Regions from separate parts of the Kineococcus sp. NBC_00420 genome, predicted to be linked through region 1. Evidence: riboswitches for the same ligand, from Rfam matches in the RefSeq annotation. Region 1 holds a riboswitch; the other holds the start of a gene.
What was found. A riboswitch is a leader RNA that binds a small molecule or an ion and turns the genes downstream of it on or off. The one in region 1 is predicted to bind thiamine pyrophosphate.
Positions count from the first base shown of each region.

Region 1 (7,199 bases):
GACCGTGGACCACCCGACGGAGACCGCGGCGACCAGCAGCGGCAACGACCGCACCAGGAACGCGCGCCGGTCACCGACGACGAGCGGGAGGCAGAGCAGTTGCACGGCAAGGGCTCCGGCCGCCTGCCACCACTCCTGGACGGCGAAGGCGCCGACGGCGCAGAGCACCCCGACGGCCAGCAGCGGCAGGGGTCCGCAGTGCCGGACGAGAGGCCCGGGACCGGCGCTGCGCCGTTGCGCGGCCGTCGGTGGAACCCCGTCGTCCACAGGTGTGGGGTGCAGTCCCACAACCTTGTCCACAGGTGTGTGCACAGTCCTGTGGACATCGCTGTGGAGGACTTCACCGTCCTTCACGCCGCCGCCGCCCCGCGCGAGCTGCGACCGGCGACGAGGTGGACCCCGGCGCCCGTGGCGACGGCGTGGACCAGACCGGCGTCGTGCGTGCTGACGGCGACGGCGGCCCCGTCCCGGGCCGCACCCGCGAGCAGTCCCGCGACGACGGCCCAGGTACCCCGGTCCTGCCCGACGCTCGGTTCGTCGGCGAGCAGCAGCGCCGGGCCGGCGGCCAGGGCGGCCGCGAGCGCCAGTCGTCGTTGTTCGCCGCCGGAGAGCCGGAAGGGGTTGACGTCGGCGCGCTCCCGCAGGCCGAGGACGTCGAGCAGGGCGTCGGCCCGGGCGGTGTCCCGACCGAGGACCCGGGGGGTCGCCCGGACCTCGCCCCGGACGTCGGTGGCGAGGAAGGAGTGCTCCGGGGACTGCGGGACCCACCCGGTCCGGGCGGCCAGGTCGCGCGAGCGCCAGGTGTGCGGTGCGGGACGTCCCGGGGGGGCGAACCCGGTCGCGGCGACGAGGTCGCCGGTGGGGCGCTCGAGCCCGCCGAGGACGGCCAGCAGGCTGGACTTCCCCGACCCGCTGTCGCCGGTCAGGGGGGTCGTGACGCCGGCGCGGAGGGTGACGTCCACGTCGTGCAGCACGGTGACGGGTGGGGTCGGGCGCAGTCCACGGCGGCGGCGGACCAGTCCCAGCCCGTTGCCGCGCAGCACGTCTCCCACGACGTGCAGGTCCGGGCGGAGCAGCCCCGCCGGGAGGTCGAGCGGCTGCGGGGCGGGAGCCCCGGGCAGCCAGAGCCCGTCGGCCAGCAGGGCCGGGTCGGCGAGGACCCGGTCCGGGGGGCCGTCGGCACGGACCCGGCCGTCGCGGCCGAGGACGACGACGCGGTCGACGTGCGGGGCCCACCCGGCGAGGTCGTGGTCGACGACGACGAGCCCGCGGTCGCGGGCGGCCTCGAGCACCGCGGCGCGCACGGCCCGGGCGGTGGGGGCGTCGAGCATCGAGGTGGGTTCGTCCAGCAGCAGCACGCCGGGGTCGGCGGCCAGCGTCCCGGCGAGGGCGAGCCGCTGGCGTTCCCCCCCGGACAGCGTGACGACCTCGCGGTCGCGACCGGCGGTGTAGCGGGCGGCCGCGTGGGCGCGGGCCACCCGCTGCCAGATCAGCGACCGGTCCAGGCCGGCGTTCTCGGGCCCGAACGCGGTGTCCCGGCCGGCGAGCTCGGCGACGACGGCGTCGAGGGGGTCCTGGACCAGGAGCCCGACCTCCCCGGCGCGCGGAGCCCGACCGTCGAGCAGGACCTCGCCGTTCGCGTCGACGTCGTCCTCGAGGAGTCCCGCGAGCGCCCGCAGGACGGTCGACTTGCCCGCCCCGCTGGGCCCCACGAGCAGGACCCGTTCCCCGTGCCGGAGGTCGAGGTCCACGTCGGCCACCACGGGTCGACGGGACCCCGCGGGGGTGACCGTCAGGCCGCGCAGGGTCAGGTCAGCCACGGTCGCGGGCGCGGCCGTGGTGCTCGCGGCCGGCGGCGAAGGCACCGAGCGCGCCGGAACGGGCCAGTCCCCGCACCAGCAGCCAGCCGCCCAGGCCGGCGACGACGGCGCCGGAGACGGCGAAGGTGCCCACGTAGAAGAGGCGCCAGCCGAGGTCCCAGGTCCCGTCGTAGCGGTAGAACTGCTCGAAGAGCCCTTCCAGGACCCCGGCGAGGATCCCGCCGAGGACGGCGACGGGCGGTCCGAAGCGGCGCCAGGCGAACAGCGCGACGGCGATCTCGACCCCGACGCCCTGGATCGTGCCCGAGACCAGGGTCGTGATGCCCCAGTAGTTGCCGAGCAGCGCCTCGACGGTCGCGGCGACCATCTCGGCGAGCAGCGCGGCGCCCGGGCGGCGGATCACGAGGGCGGCGACGACGGCCGGCAGCAGCCAGACCCCGGCGACGAGGCCCTTGAGCGGCGGCAGCGCCGCGAACAGCGGTTCGACGGCGAGGTACAGCACGTCCCAGCCCCAGAAGACGACGCCGAACGCGACGCCGAGGACGGCGGCGGTGACGAGGTCGACGGTGCGCCAGTGCGCGGTCCCGCGCGAGCGGGTGAGGGTGGTGCTCATGGTGGTCCTCCTGTGGTCCAGGAGGGGGACCCGCCGCCACCGTGGCCGCGGGTCGAGGACGTCCCGACTCCCTACGCCGGTGTGACCCGGATCAGGTTCGAGGGTCTGCGGGAACCCGCACTCTCAGCGCCACCCGGCGCTCCCCTGTCGTTGTCCCGCGACCCTACTACCCCCGTCCTCCCTCCCGACTCGTGATCGGGGCGGGGATCGCCCGCCGGACCACCGGTGGGGAACTGCGACCATGGCCGGGTGCTCCGGATGATGCGTGGACCCGACGGCGGCCCCTCCCGGGCGGTCCGGCTGATGACCCTGATCGTCGTGATCGCGGTCCTCGGGGCGAGCGCCGCCGCCCTCACGCCGGTCCTGGGGTGGCTCCTGGACCTGCTGTAGGGCAGGGTTCGGGCCATGAGTTCGATCGTCTGGAAGCTGGTCGGCCCCGGTGCCGGCATCATCGCGACGGCTGTCGCGAGCCGCGTCACCAAGAAGGTGTGGGTCTCGGTGACCAAGTCCCCGCCGCCGGACAACCCGGAGGACCCGGACGTCGCGTGGAAGGAAGCCGTCGTCTGGGCGCTCGCCTCCGGCGCGATCATCGGCCTGACCCGGCTGATCGTCGAACGCCAGGCCGCCGCCTGGTACCGCAAGAGCTTCGGTGAGCTGCCTCCGGGTCTCGGCCCGGGCGACGACGGAGCGGTGAAGGCCAACTCCTGATCTCCGGGTGCGGTCACGTCCGCTGCGTGCTGCGATGTGACCGCACCGGGAACGGGCTCGCGCGGACGTCCGTCCGCCACCTCCCCGGTGTTCTGGAGGAGGAACCGTGAGCGCTGCGGACAAGATCAAGAACGCCGCCCAGGACGTCGCCGGCAAGGCGAAGGAAGCGGTCGGCGGGGCGAAGGACGACGACGCCCTGCGCCACGAGGGTCAGAAGGACCAGGCCGCCGCCGACCTGAAGCAGCGCGGCGAGCACGTCAAGGACGCCTTCAAGGACTGATCCTCAGCCGAACAGTTCCACCAGCCGGTCCTGCCGGGTCTCGACGGTGTCGTCGACGACCCGCAGGGCCGGGTTCGCGTCGTGGTGGGCGATGATCTCGCGGGCTCCCTCCGCGAACGACGTCGTCGCCGCGAAACCCGGGACGAGCCGCTTGAGCTTGGTGTTGTCGAAGACCACCGAGTGCGCCTTGTCCCCCAGCAGTCCCGCGGCACCTCCCGGCGTCTCCCGCGCGATGACTTCGCTGGGGACGTGCACGAGACGGGGTTCGGCCACACCCGCCGCGGTCGCCAGCCGGCGCGCGATCCCGTCCCAGGTGAGGACCTCGTCACCGGTGATGTGCACCGCGTCGCCGACGACGGCGGGTTCCCCGAGGAGCGGGACGAGACCTTTCGCGAGGTCGGTGTGGTGGGTCAGCACCCACGTCGACGTGCCGTCCCCGTGCACGACGACGGGCTTCCCGCGACGCATCCGGTCGATGGCCGTCCAGCCGTCGTCGAGCGGGATCGACGCCCGGTCGTAGGTGTGGCTGGGGCGCACGACGAACGCGGGGAAACCTTCCTCGCGGTAGGCCCGGGTCAGCAGTTCCTCGCAGGCGATCTTGTCGCGGGAGTACTGCCAGAACGGGTTGTGCAGCGGCGTCGACTCGGTGATCGGGAGGTGCGCGACGGGTTTCTGGTAGGCGCTCGCGCTGGAGATGAAGACGTACTGCCCGGTCTTGCCGCGGAACTGCTCGACGTCGGCGCGGACGTGGTCGGGGGTGAAGGCGACGAAGTCGACGACGACGTCGAACTCGCTGTCCCCCAGCACCTCTCGCACCGCCGCCGGATCACGGACGTCGGCCGTGAGGACCTTCGCGTCGGCAGGAACCTCCCGCCGGCCGCTGCCCCGGTTGAGGATCGTGAGGTCGATCCCGCGTTCGACGGCGAGCGTCGAGCACGCCGAACTGATGATCCCGGTACCGCCGATGAACAGCACGCGCAACGCCATGGGGGGTTCTCTCTCCGCGTCTCGACTTCCTCGTCCGTCGGGGAGGTTACGCCTCCCGTCCGGCGCCGGCGTGTTCGAGTGGTCCCTCCACCTCGCTGCGCGTCCTCGTTGATGAGCCGAGGGGACGGGTCCCTCGCGTCACCCTCTCGGCCTCTTCGCCGCCGCGTTCCACCCATCCACGCCCCCGCCCGCTCCGAAGCGCTGCGTGGGCGAGGACGAAGAGGTGCGAGGCGTGGAGTTCCTGACACTCGAACAGCACCCCCGGGCGGTGACGACGGCCCGTCACTGGGTCGTGGACGTCTGCGGTCGACGTGGTCTCGACATCCCCACGCAGGACGCGGTCGAACTCGTGACGGCTGAGATGGTCGGCAACGCCGTCCGGCACGGAGGCGGCGGGATCGTCCTCACGGTCGACGCCTCGACCCCGTTCCTGTCGTTGCTGACGGGTGACACCCGACCCGCGTCCGCGCCGGTGCTCGCGGTGTCCGTGACCGACGCGGGCTCCTCCCGACCCCACCCCCGCGCCGCGGCCGACGACGCGACCTCCGGACGCGGGTTGGCCCTGGTCGACGCGTTGTCCCTGCGGTGGGGCGTGACCGCGGTGACGTCCCGGGGCACGAACGGCGCGGACGGGTCGGGGAAGACGACGTGGGCCGTGCTCGCCACGACGGCGTCGGGCACCGAAGAGGTCCACCCCCGATCATGATCTTGCTGGGTTTCCCAGCAAGATCACGGCCGGAAGGGCGGGGGGAGCTGGGGCGCACACGGTCCCCCGGAACGACGAAGGCCCAGGACCAGCGATCGTGCCGCTGACCTGAGCCTTCGCACTGGAGCGGGTGACGAGAATCGAACTCGCACTATCAGCTTGGGAAGCTGAAGTTCTACCATTGAACTACACCCGCGAACACGGTCACGAGGACCGGGCACAGCCATCGTAACGGACACCGGGAGGTGGTCCAACCGACGGTACCGTGACGCCGTGCTGCTCTCCGACCGCGACATCCGCGCCCAGCTCGCCTCCGGCCGCGTGGTCCTCGAACCGTCCGAGCCCTCGATGGTCCAGCCGAGCAGCGTCGACGTGCGCCTGGACCGCTACTTCCGGCTCTTCGACAACCACAAGTACTCCGTCATCGACCCGGCGCAGGAGCAGCCCGACCTCACCCGCCTGGTCGAGGTGCCCGCGGAGGACCCGTTCATCCTGCACCCGGGTGAGTTCGTGCTCGGCTCGACGTACGAGGTCGTGTCGCTGCCCGACGACATCTCGGCCCGGCTGGAGGGCAAGAGCAGCCTCGGGCGGCTCGGGCTGCTGACGCACTCCACGGCGGGGTTCATCGACGCGGGGTTCTCCGGGCACGTGACGCTGGAGCTCTCCAACGTCGCGACGCTGCCCATCACGTTGTGGCCGGGCATGAAGATCGGGCAGCTCTGCTTCTTCCAGCTGTCCTCCCCCGCCGAGACCCCGTACGGCAGCAGCAGCTCGGGCTCGCACTACCAGGGTCAGCGCGGTCCGACGCCGAGCCGGTCGGCGCAGAACTTCCACCGCACCACGATCTGAGCGAGTCACAGCTGCCACACTGGTCACACCCGACGACGCCGCGGTCGGGTCTGCGACCCCCCTGGAGAGCCCTGTGACCCGCACGCCGATCCACCGCTCCCGGACCGCACGGGCCCTGCCGGTCGCCCTGCTCGCGGCGCTCACCCTCGTCGTCGGGTCCGCTCCGGCCACCGCGGCGCCCCAGGCCGGTTCCGAGACGCTCACCCCGCTGTGCTCCCCCGCTCCGCCGGTGCAGCACCCGGGCTGCGGCACGGCCCACCGGGGTGCCCCACTGCCCAGCGGGACGCCCAACGAGGTCGTCCGCCTCGCCGGCGCGGACCGGTTCGCGACGGCCGTCGCGGTGGCCGAGCACGGGTTCCCCGAGGCCGACGTCGCCGTCCTCGTGAGCGGGGCGGACCGCCACCTCGTCGACGCGTTGTCCGCCGGGCCGCTGGCGCGCAGCCTCGCGGCGCCGGTCCTGCTCGCCACCCGCGACGAGGTCCCCGCCGCCACCGCCGCCTACCTGCGCGAGCACGCGGTGCGTTCCGTCCTGCTCGTCGGGGGCGAGGACGCCCTGTCCACCTCGACCCCGGACCGGTTGCGGGCGCTCGGGATCGGCGACGTGCAGCGGATCGCCGGCGCCGACCGGTACGCGACCTCGCGCGCCGTCGCCGCGTTCATGCCCACGGCGACGCACGCCTGGGCCGCCTCGGGCGAGGACGCGCACCTCGTCGACGCCCTCGCGGCGGCCGGCCCGGCGGCCCGACTGGGTGAGGCCCTGGTCCTCGTCGACGACGCCGACCCGGTCCCCGCCGGTGCGGCCCTGCGGGCGCGTGGCGCCACGTCGACGACCGTGGTCGGCGGCCCCGAAGGCGTCCTCCCGGAGGCTCTCGCCACCCTGCCGACGCCGCACCGCGCCGAGGGTGCCGACCGCTTCGGGACGGCCGCCGCCGTGGCCGTCGAGTCGCTCCAACGCGGTCTGCCCGCGCAGGACCTCCTGCTGGCGCCGGGTCTGAGCGGTCACCTCGTGGACGCCCTCGCCGCCGGCCCTCTGGGACGCACGACCCTCCTGGTCGGCGACGACCAGTCCGCGCGCGACGTCGTCGAGGCCTGGTTCGAGACCTACGGCGCCGGGCGCACGACGGCCGTGGGAGCGGTCGAGATCGCGAGCTGACCCCGTCACCGGGTCGAGGAGCTGAAGATCACGCGCTCGTTCGGCCCAAGGTTCGCGCTCGAAGGCTTCAGGAGCGGGCCGCA
Region 1 is NZ_CP107930.1:2,301,281-2,308,479, forward strand. It holds gene OG218_RS11220 (energy-coupling factor transporter transmembrane component T family protein) at 1-288, opposite strand, end outside; gene OG218_RS11225 (ABC transporter ATP-binding protein) at 351-1,820, opposite strand; gene OG218_RS11230 (ECF transporter S component) at 1,813-2,433, opposite strand; TPP riboswitch at 2,485-2,589, opposite strand; gene OG218_RS11235 (hypothetical protein) at 2,683-2,823, shown strand; gene OG218_RS11240 (DUF4235 domain-containing protein) at 2,839-3,141, shown strand; gene OG218_RS11245 (CsbD family protein) at 3,248-3,421, shown strand; gene OG218_RS11250 (NAD-dependent epimerase/dehydratase family protein) at 3,425-4,408, opposite strand; gene OG218_RS11255 (ATP-binding protein) at 4,641-5,114, shown strand; tRNA gene OG218_RS11260 (tRNA-Gly) at 5,237-5,310, opposite strand; gene dcd (dCTP deaminase) at 5,388-5,963, shown strand; gene OG218_RS11270 (cell wall-binding repeat-containing protein) at 6,037-7,116, shown strand.

Region 2 (7,199 bases), 510 kb from region 1:
AAGGCGGTGTCGAAGACGGCGACGTGCTCCAGGTCGGGCAGGACGGCCCGGGCGGCTTCGATGCCGGAGGCGTTGGCCGGGTTGTGCAGGGGGGCGAGGGCCGACAGTTCGTGGATCTGCGCCAGCACCCGGTCGTCGACGCGGACGGAACCGCGGAACACGGCGCCACCCTGGACGACGCGGTGCCCGACGCCGAGCAGCGGCGGCAGGTCGAGGTCGAGCAGGCGCTGCAGGACGTGCGCGAGGGCCCCGCGGTGGGTGGTGGCGGCCGGGGTGATCGTGCGCGTTCTCAGCTCACCGTCAACGGCGGTCGTCATGTGGACCACTGCGTCCGGGGACCCGATCCGCTCCCCGAGGCAGCTGAGCGCCCGCTCCCCCGTCACCGGGTCCACGAGCGCCAGCTTCACCGAGGAACTGCCGCAGTTCACGACGACGACGGAACCCTGACTGGTCGACACGCTGATCTCCTCACGGTGCTCGTCCCGCCCGTGCGGAACCCCGGATCGACCCTCTCACGCAGCGGGCCAGCCCTCACGGGCGTGGGCGGTCTCCCAGAACATCCACTCGTAGCGCGTCGCGGTCGCGAACGCCTCGTGCATCGCCTCGACGTCACCCGGGGCGGCGAGCGCCGCCTCGTCCACGAACCGCCGGGCCCGCTCCACGGCGAGGTGGAACTCGGGGGCGTCGTAGGCCGCGACCCACCGCGCGTAGGGGTGGTCGGCGACGAGGTCCGCGTGGGCGGCCAGTCGTCGCCCGGCGTCGGCGTAGATCCAGAAGCAGGGCAGCACCGCGGCGGCGGCGACGGCGTAGGGGGCGGTCGCCGCGGCGGCGACGAGGTAGGAGACGTAGCCGAGCGTCGTCGGGGACGCGAGGACCGGTCCCGTCGGTTCCGGCAACCGGCCGCCGGCGAGGAGGTCGGCGTGCAGGGACACCTCGACGCTCGCGGCGCCGTGCGCGGAACCGGCCCAGAACCCCGCGCTGTCGGATCCCGGCGCGCGGGCCGCGAGCAGGGACAGCGCCCGGGCGTAGCCGGCGAGGTAGATCGTGTCCTGTTCCAGGTAGTGCCGGAACGTCGCGGGGTCCAGCGACCCGGCGCCGAGTTCGGCGAGGAACGCGGAGTTCTCGACCGCCGTGCGCAGGCCGGCGGTGCGGGTCCAGGTGTCGTCGGTGAAGCTCACGAGCGGTCCTCCCGGAGGGCGTGGGCGTGGTCCAGCGGTCCGTGCCCGGACCCGACGTCGAGGCGGGCTCCGGCGAGGAGGGCGGCCTGCAGGTAGTCGCGGGCGGGTTCCACGAGGACGTCCCAGCCGGTTCCGGGGTGCAGGGCGACCTGGGCGGCCAGCGCCGAGGACAGCGTGCAGCCGGTGCCGTGGGTGGCGGTGGTGTCGACCCGGTCGCGCCGGACGAGCACGGTGGTCTCGGGGCTCCCGGGACTCGCGAGCACGTCGACGCTGGCCTGCCCGCTGAGGTGCCCACCCTTGAGCAGGACGGCGGTGCCGCTGCGCCGCGCCAGTTCCTGCGCCTGGTCCCGGCACTGCGCCACGGAGGTCGCGGCGTCCACGCCCAGCAGGGCCGCCGCCTCGGGGACGTTGGGGGTGACGAGGTCGGCCAGCGGCAGCAGCACGTCGCGCACCGCGGCGACGGCGTCGGGGTCGAGCAGCGCGTCGCCGCTGGTCGCGACCATGACGGGGTCGAGGACGACCGGTCCGAGCGCGCGGGAGCGGAGCACCTCGGCGACGGCGAGGACGACGTCGGCCCCGGCGAGCATGCCGATCTTGGTGGCGTGGACGGTGATGTCGTCCAGGACGGTGTCCAGCTGCAGGCGGACGAACTCCGCGGGGACCGCGAGGATCCCCCGCACCCCGTGGGTGTTCTGCGCCGTCAGCGCGGTGACGACGCTCGCCCCGTAGACCCCGTGCGCGGCGAACGTCTTGAGGTCCGCCTGGATCCCCGCTCCCCCGCCGGAGTCGCTGCCCGCGATGGTGAGAGCTACGCGGACGGGAGGGGGAACGGGTGCGCTCACGATCCCCACCGGGTCCGCAACGACCGGGCGGCGACCTCGGGGTCCTCGGCGGCGCAGATCTCGGACACGACGCAGAAACCCGCGATCCCCGTGCCGTGCAGCTGCTCCAGGTTCTCGGGGTGGATTCCGCCGATCGCGACGCAGGGCACGGGAGAAGCCCCCACCACGGTCGCGAGACCTGCGGGGCCGAGCGGCGCGGCGGCGTCGGGTTTCGTCGGGGTCGCCCAGACCGGTCCGACCCCGAGGTAGTCCACGACGCCCGGGTCGATCGCGGCGACCTCCTCGGTCGTCGAGACCGACACCCCGAGCAGCATCCCGGGGGCGATCCGCCGGACCTCCTCGACCGGCAGGTCGGACTGCCCGAGGTGGACCCCGTCGACGCCGGCGATGAGGGCGATGTCGACGGCGTCGTTGACGAACAACGGGACACCGCTTCCCCGCAACGCCTCCTGCACGGCCAGCACGAGCGCGAGGCGTTCGCGGTCGCCACCGTCCTTGGCCCGCACCTGCACGGCGGTCACCCCGCCGGCGACGGCCGCACGGACCACCGCGGGAACTCCGCGGGGTCCGCACTGGGCGGTGTCGGTGACGAGGTAGAGCGTGGGGTCGAAACCCCGTCTCACGCGATCCGCCCGGAGCGCGCGAGGTCGTCGCGGACCGCGTCGGCGTCGACGGCGTCGAGTTCGTCCAGCCAGCGGATCGCGAAGGTCCCCGGCCCGACCCCCTGCGCAGCCGCGCGTTCCGCGGCGACGGCGACGTGGACGTGAGCGGCGACGGCCGCGACCAGGGGGTCCTCGGCGACGGCGGCGTAGGCGGCGACGAGGGCCCCGAGGGAACACCCCGCCCCGGTCGTGCGGGTCAGCAGCGGGTGGCCACCACTCACCCGGACCGTGCGTCCACCCTGGACGACGACGTCGACGACCCCGGAGACCGCCACGGCTCCCCCGGTGCGGTCGGCGATCTCGCGGGCGGCCACCAGGGCCTTCTCGACGCCGTCGGTGGAGTCGACCCCGCGACCGCCGGCTCCCGCGCCGGCCAACCCGAGGACCTCGGAGGCGTTGCCCCGCACCACGGTCGGGGCGTGCTGGAGCAGCTCGCGGGCGACGCGGGTGCGGAACTCCAGCCCACCCACGGCGACGGGGTCGAGGACCCAGGGGGTTCCGTTCCGGTGGGCGGACTCCGCCGCCAGCGACATCGCCCGGGCCTTCTCGTCGTCGAGGGTGCCGACGTTGACGAGCACGGCGGAGGCGAGCTGCGCGAACGTCGCCGACTCGTGGACGTTGTCCACCATGGCCGGGGAGGCACCGGCCGCCAACAGGACGTTCGCGGTGATCGTCTGCACGACGGAGTTGGTGAGGCACTGCACGAGCGGGGCGCGCTCGCTCAGCGCGGCGCGCGCCGCCACGACCTGCTCGGGACGGACGTGTTCTGGTGCAACGGCGGTCATGGCCGCGACATCCCTTCGTCAGCATTACCTGCGTCAGGTTCGACGGGTGTGTTCTCAGCTCCGTGATCTGCGCGGAGCACCCCGTGTCGCGGCCGACAGTAGCACCGTCAGGCCAAGGTCAAACGCCGGGTCGGCGCTGGGTCAGTTCTCCCCGCCCGCGCGTGCCTGGGCCCACAGGTCGACGCCGGAGTCGACGGCGAAGACGTCGATGGCCTTCAGTTCCTCGTCGCTGAACTCGAGGTTCGACACGGCGGCGACGTTGTCCTCGACCTGCTGGACGGAACTCGCCCCGATGAGCGTCGTCGTGACGCGACGGTCGCGCAGCACCCAGGCCAGCGCGAGCTGCGCGAGGGTCTGACCACGACCGTCGGCGATCTCCTGCAGGCCGCGGATGCGGGCCAGGGTGTCGCCGCCCAGGATCGAGGGGTCGAGGGACTTCCCCTGCGCCGCACGGGAGTCCTCGGGGATGCCGTTGAGGTAGCGGTTGGTCAGCAGACCCTGCGCCAGCGCGGTGAACGGGATGCAGCCGACCCCCTCCGCCTCGAGGACGTCGAGCAACCCGGACTCGATCCAGCGGTTGAACATCGAGTACGAGGGCTGGTGGATCAGCAGCGGGGTGCCGAGGTCGCGCAGGATCCGCGAGGCCTGCAACGTGCGCTCGGGACCGTAGGAGGAGATCCCGACGTGGAGCGCCTTGCCGGAGCGGACGATCGCGTCGAGCGCCCCCATCGTCTCCTCGAGCGGGGTGTCCGGGTCCGGACGGTGGTGGTAGAAGACGTCGACGTAGTCGAGCCCCATGCGCTGCAGCGACCGGTCCAGCGACGCCGTGAGGTACTTGCGGGAACCGTGGTCGCCGTAGGGACCGGGCCACATGTCCCAGCCGGCCTTGGAGGAGATCAGCAGTTCGTCGCGGTAGGGCTTGAAGTCCTCCGCGAAGAGCCGGCCGAAGTTCGTCTCCGCCGAGCCGTAGGGCGGGCCGTAGTTGTTGGCGAGGTCGAAGTGGGTGATCCCCAGGTCGAAGGCGCGGCGGGCGATGTCGCGCTGGGTCTGGAACGGCTTGTCGTCGCCGAAGTTGTGCCAGAACCCCAGCGAGAGGGCCGGCAGTTCGATCCCGCTGCGGCCGCAGCGGCGGAAGGGCATGGACTCGTAGCGTCCAGCGTCTGCGGTGTACGTTACCCGCCGATCCTGCCACGACCACCCCGCAGGAGGCACTGCCGGGCGAGCACATCGGGCCTCCCTGCGAGACTGGTCCCGTGAGCCCGCCCCCCGCCCGGACGTCCCGCCCCGCGCAGCGCGCGGGGAGTCCGCGGGGAGCTCGCGCGCTGGTCCTGGACGAGCTGCGCCGCCGCATCGTCGGACTGGAGTACCCGCCGGGCACCTCGTTGTCCGAGAACGAACTCGCGGCCGCGCTGGGGGTCAGCCGGACCCCGGTGCGCGAGAGCCTCATCCTCCTCGTGGAGGACGGTCTGGTGAACGTCGTCCCCCAGGTCGGGACGTTCGTCTCCCCCCTGCGCGAGAGCGACATCGCCACCGCGCAGTTCGTCCGCGAGGCCCTCGAACTGGCCTCGCTGGAACAGGCGGTCCCGCAGGTGGGCGAGGACGACGTCGAGGACCTGCACCGCTCGCTGGAGGATCAGCGCCGTGCGGCGGGCCGGGGCGAGCACGACCGGTTCTTCGCCCTGGACGAGGAGTTCCACCTCCGCCTGCTGGCCGTCTCGGGGCACGCCGCGGCCTGGCGTTCGGTGAGCCGGGCCAAGGTCCACCTGGACCGGGCCCGCCGGTTGTCGCTGCCGCTGCCGGACCAGCTGGACGTGCTGATCGACCAGCACGAGGCCGTGGTGGACGCGGTGGCCGCGCACGACGCGGACGCCGCCGCGACCGCCCTGCGGAGCCACCTGCGCAAGGTGTTCGACGACATCGCCGTCGTCCGGGCCGAGCACCCGGAGTTCTTCTCCGACGACCGCTGAGGACGATCACCGAGCCGCACGGCCCGGTGATCGTCGGAGTCGCTCACCAGTCGTGCATGCTCCCGTCGAGGCGACGGTTCACCGGCAGGTAGCGGGGTTCGTAGGGGAACCGCGCGGCCGCCGCCTCGTCGAACTCGACGCCGATCCCGGGGACGTCCCCGGGGTGCATGTACCCGTCGGCGAAGGAGTAGGTGGAGCGGAACACCTCCCCCGCGGGATCGCGGTGCCCCATGTACTCCTGGATGCCGAAGTTCGGGATGGCCAGGTCCAGGTGCAGCGCGGCGGCGTGCGCGATCGGCGAGAGGTCACCCGCGCCGTGGGCGCCGGAACGGACGCCGAACAACTCCGCGAGGGCGTACACCTTGCGCAGGTGCGAGATCCCGCCGCTGTGCGACACCGACATCCGGACGTAGTCGATGAGGCGTTCGGTGATGAGGGTCTGGACGTCCCAGATGGAGTTCAGGACCTCCCCCACCGCGAGCGGGGTGGTGGTGTGGGCGCGGATCGTGCGGAACGCCGACTGGTCCTCGGCCGGGGTCGCGTCCTCGATCCAGAACGGCCGGTACGGTTCCAGCGCGCGGCCGAGGCGCGCGGCCTCGATGGGCGTCAACCGGTGGTGGACGTCGTGCAGCAGGTGCACCCCGAACCCGAAGCGTTCCCGGACGGCCTCGAAGACGGTCGGAGCGAAGTCGAGGTAGGCCGAACTCTCCCAGGACCCCTCCTCGGGGCGGTCGGAGTTCGCGGGTTCGTAGATGCGTCCGTCGTGGACGGAGACGCCGTACGTCTTGGCGACCCCCGGTACCGCGGCCTGGATGCGGACGGCCTTGTAGCCCTGCTCGAGGTACTCGGCGAAGCGGTCGAGGAGTTCGGGGACGTCGTGGCCGTCGGCGTGCCCGTAGACCATGACCCCCGAGCGGGAGGCGCCGCCCAGGAGCTCGTAGACGGGCAGTCCGGCGACCTTGCCCTTGACGTCCCACAGCGCGACGTCGACGGCCGCGATCGCGGTCATGCCGACGGGTCCCCGCCGCCAGTAGGCCCCCTTGTAGAGGTACTGCCAGGTGTCCTCGATGCGAGCCGGGTCCCGGCCGATCAGCAGCGGGCAGACGTGGTCGCGCAGGTAGGACGCGACGGCGAGCTCCCGGCCGTTCAGGGTGGCGTCGCCGACCCCGACGACACCGTCGGAGGTCTCGAGCACGAGCGTGACGTAGTTGCGTCCCGGCGACGAGACGACGACCCGGGCATCGGTGATCTTCATCGGACCCTCCGCGGTGGACTACTGCCACACTAGTGCACCAGCACCAGGCGGGCGAGGGTCAGCCGACGTCCACCGCGCTCGCCCCGAGGGTCCCGCTGACGAGGACGCCGGAGTCGGCGACCTGGAACGCGTCGAGGTCGACCTGGGGCGGCACGTCGGACAACGCGATCGACCAGCCGCCGAACCCGGCCGCCTCGAGCAGTCGTTCCGCCCGACTCAGGGGTACCTCCGCCCCCGCCACCTCGGCGCTCACCGGATCCAGCGTCACGGACGCGCCGTCGAGTTCCGGACGGACCGTCACGGCCAGCTCCACCCCGAGGGTGAAGACGCGGACCGTCGTCGTCGCCCGGATCGCGTCCCCGGCACGCGCCAGGGCCACCCGCAGACCACCCGGGGACACCTGCTGCGCGAGGTCGGCGTAGGACACCTGTCCCCGGACGGTCCCGGCCGCCAGGTCGACCGTCCCGGACCCGCCGACGAGGACCCCGAGCGGGACGTCGACCTCGGGGA
Region 2 is NZ_CP107930.1:1,795,027-1,802,225, forward strand. It holds gene OG218_RS08710 (acetate/propionate family kinase) at 1-458, opposite strand, end outside; gene OG218_RS08715 (TenA family protein) at 513-1,178, opposite strand; gene thiD (bifunctional hydroxymethylpyrimidine kinase/phosphomethylpyrimidine kinase) at 1,175-2,020, opposite strand; gene thiE (thiamine phosphate synthase) at 2,017-2,643, opposite strand; gene thiM (hydroxyethylthiazole kinase) at 2,640-3,467, opposite strand; TPP riboswitch at 3,461-3,561, opposite strand; gene mgrA (L-glyceraldehyde 3-phosphate reductase) at 3,609-4,679, opposite strand; gene OG218_RS08740 (GntR family transcriptional regulator) at 4,721-5,434, shown strand; gene manD (D-mannonate dehydratase ManD) at 5,478-6,689, opposite strand; gene OG218_RS08750 (LmeA family phospholipid-binding protein) at 6,748-7,199, opposite strand, start outside.
Region 2: another riboswitch for thiamine pyrophosphate. It lies ahead of thiM (hydroxyethylthiazole kinase); the one in region 1 lies ahead of OG218_RS11230 (ECF transporter S component).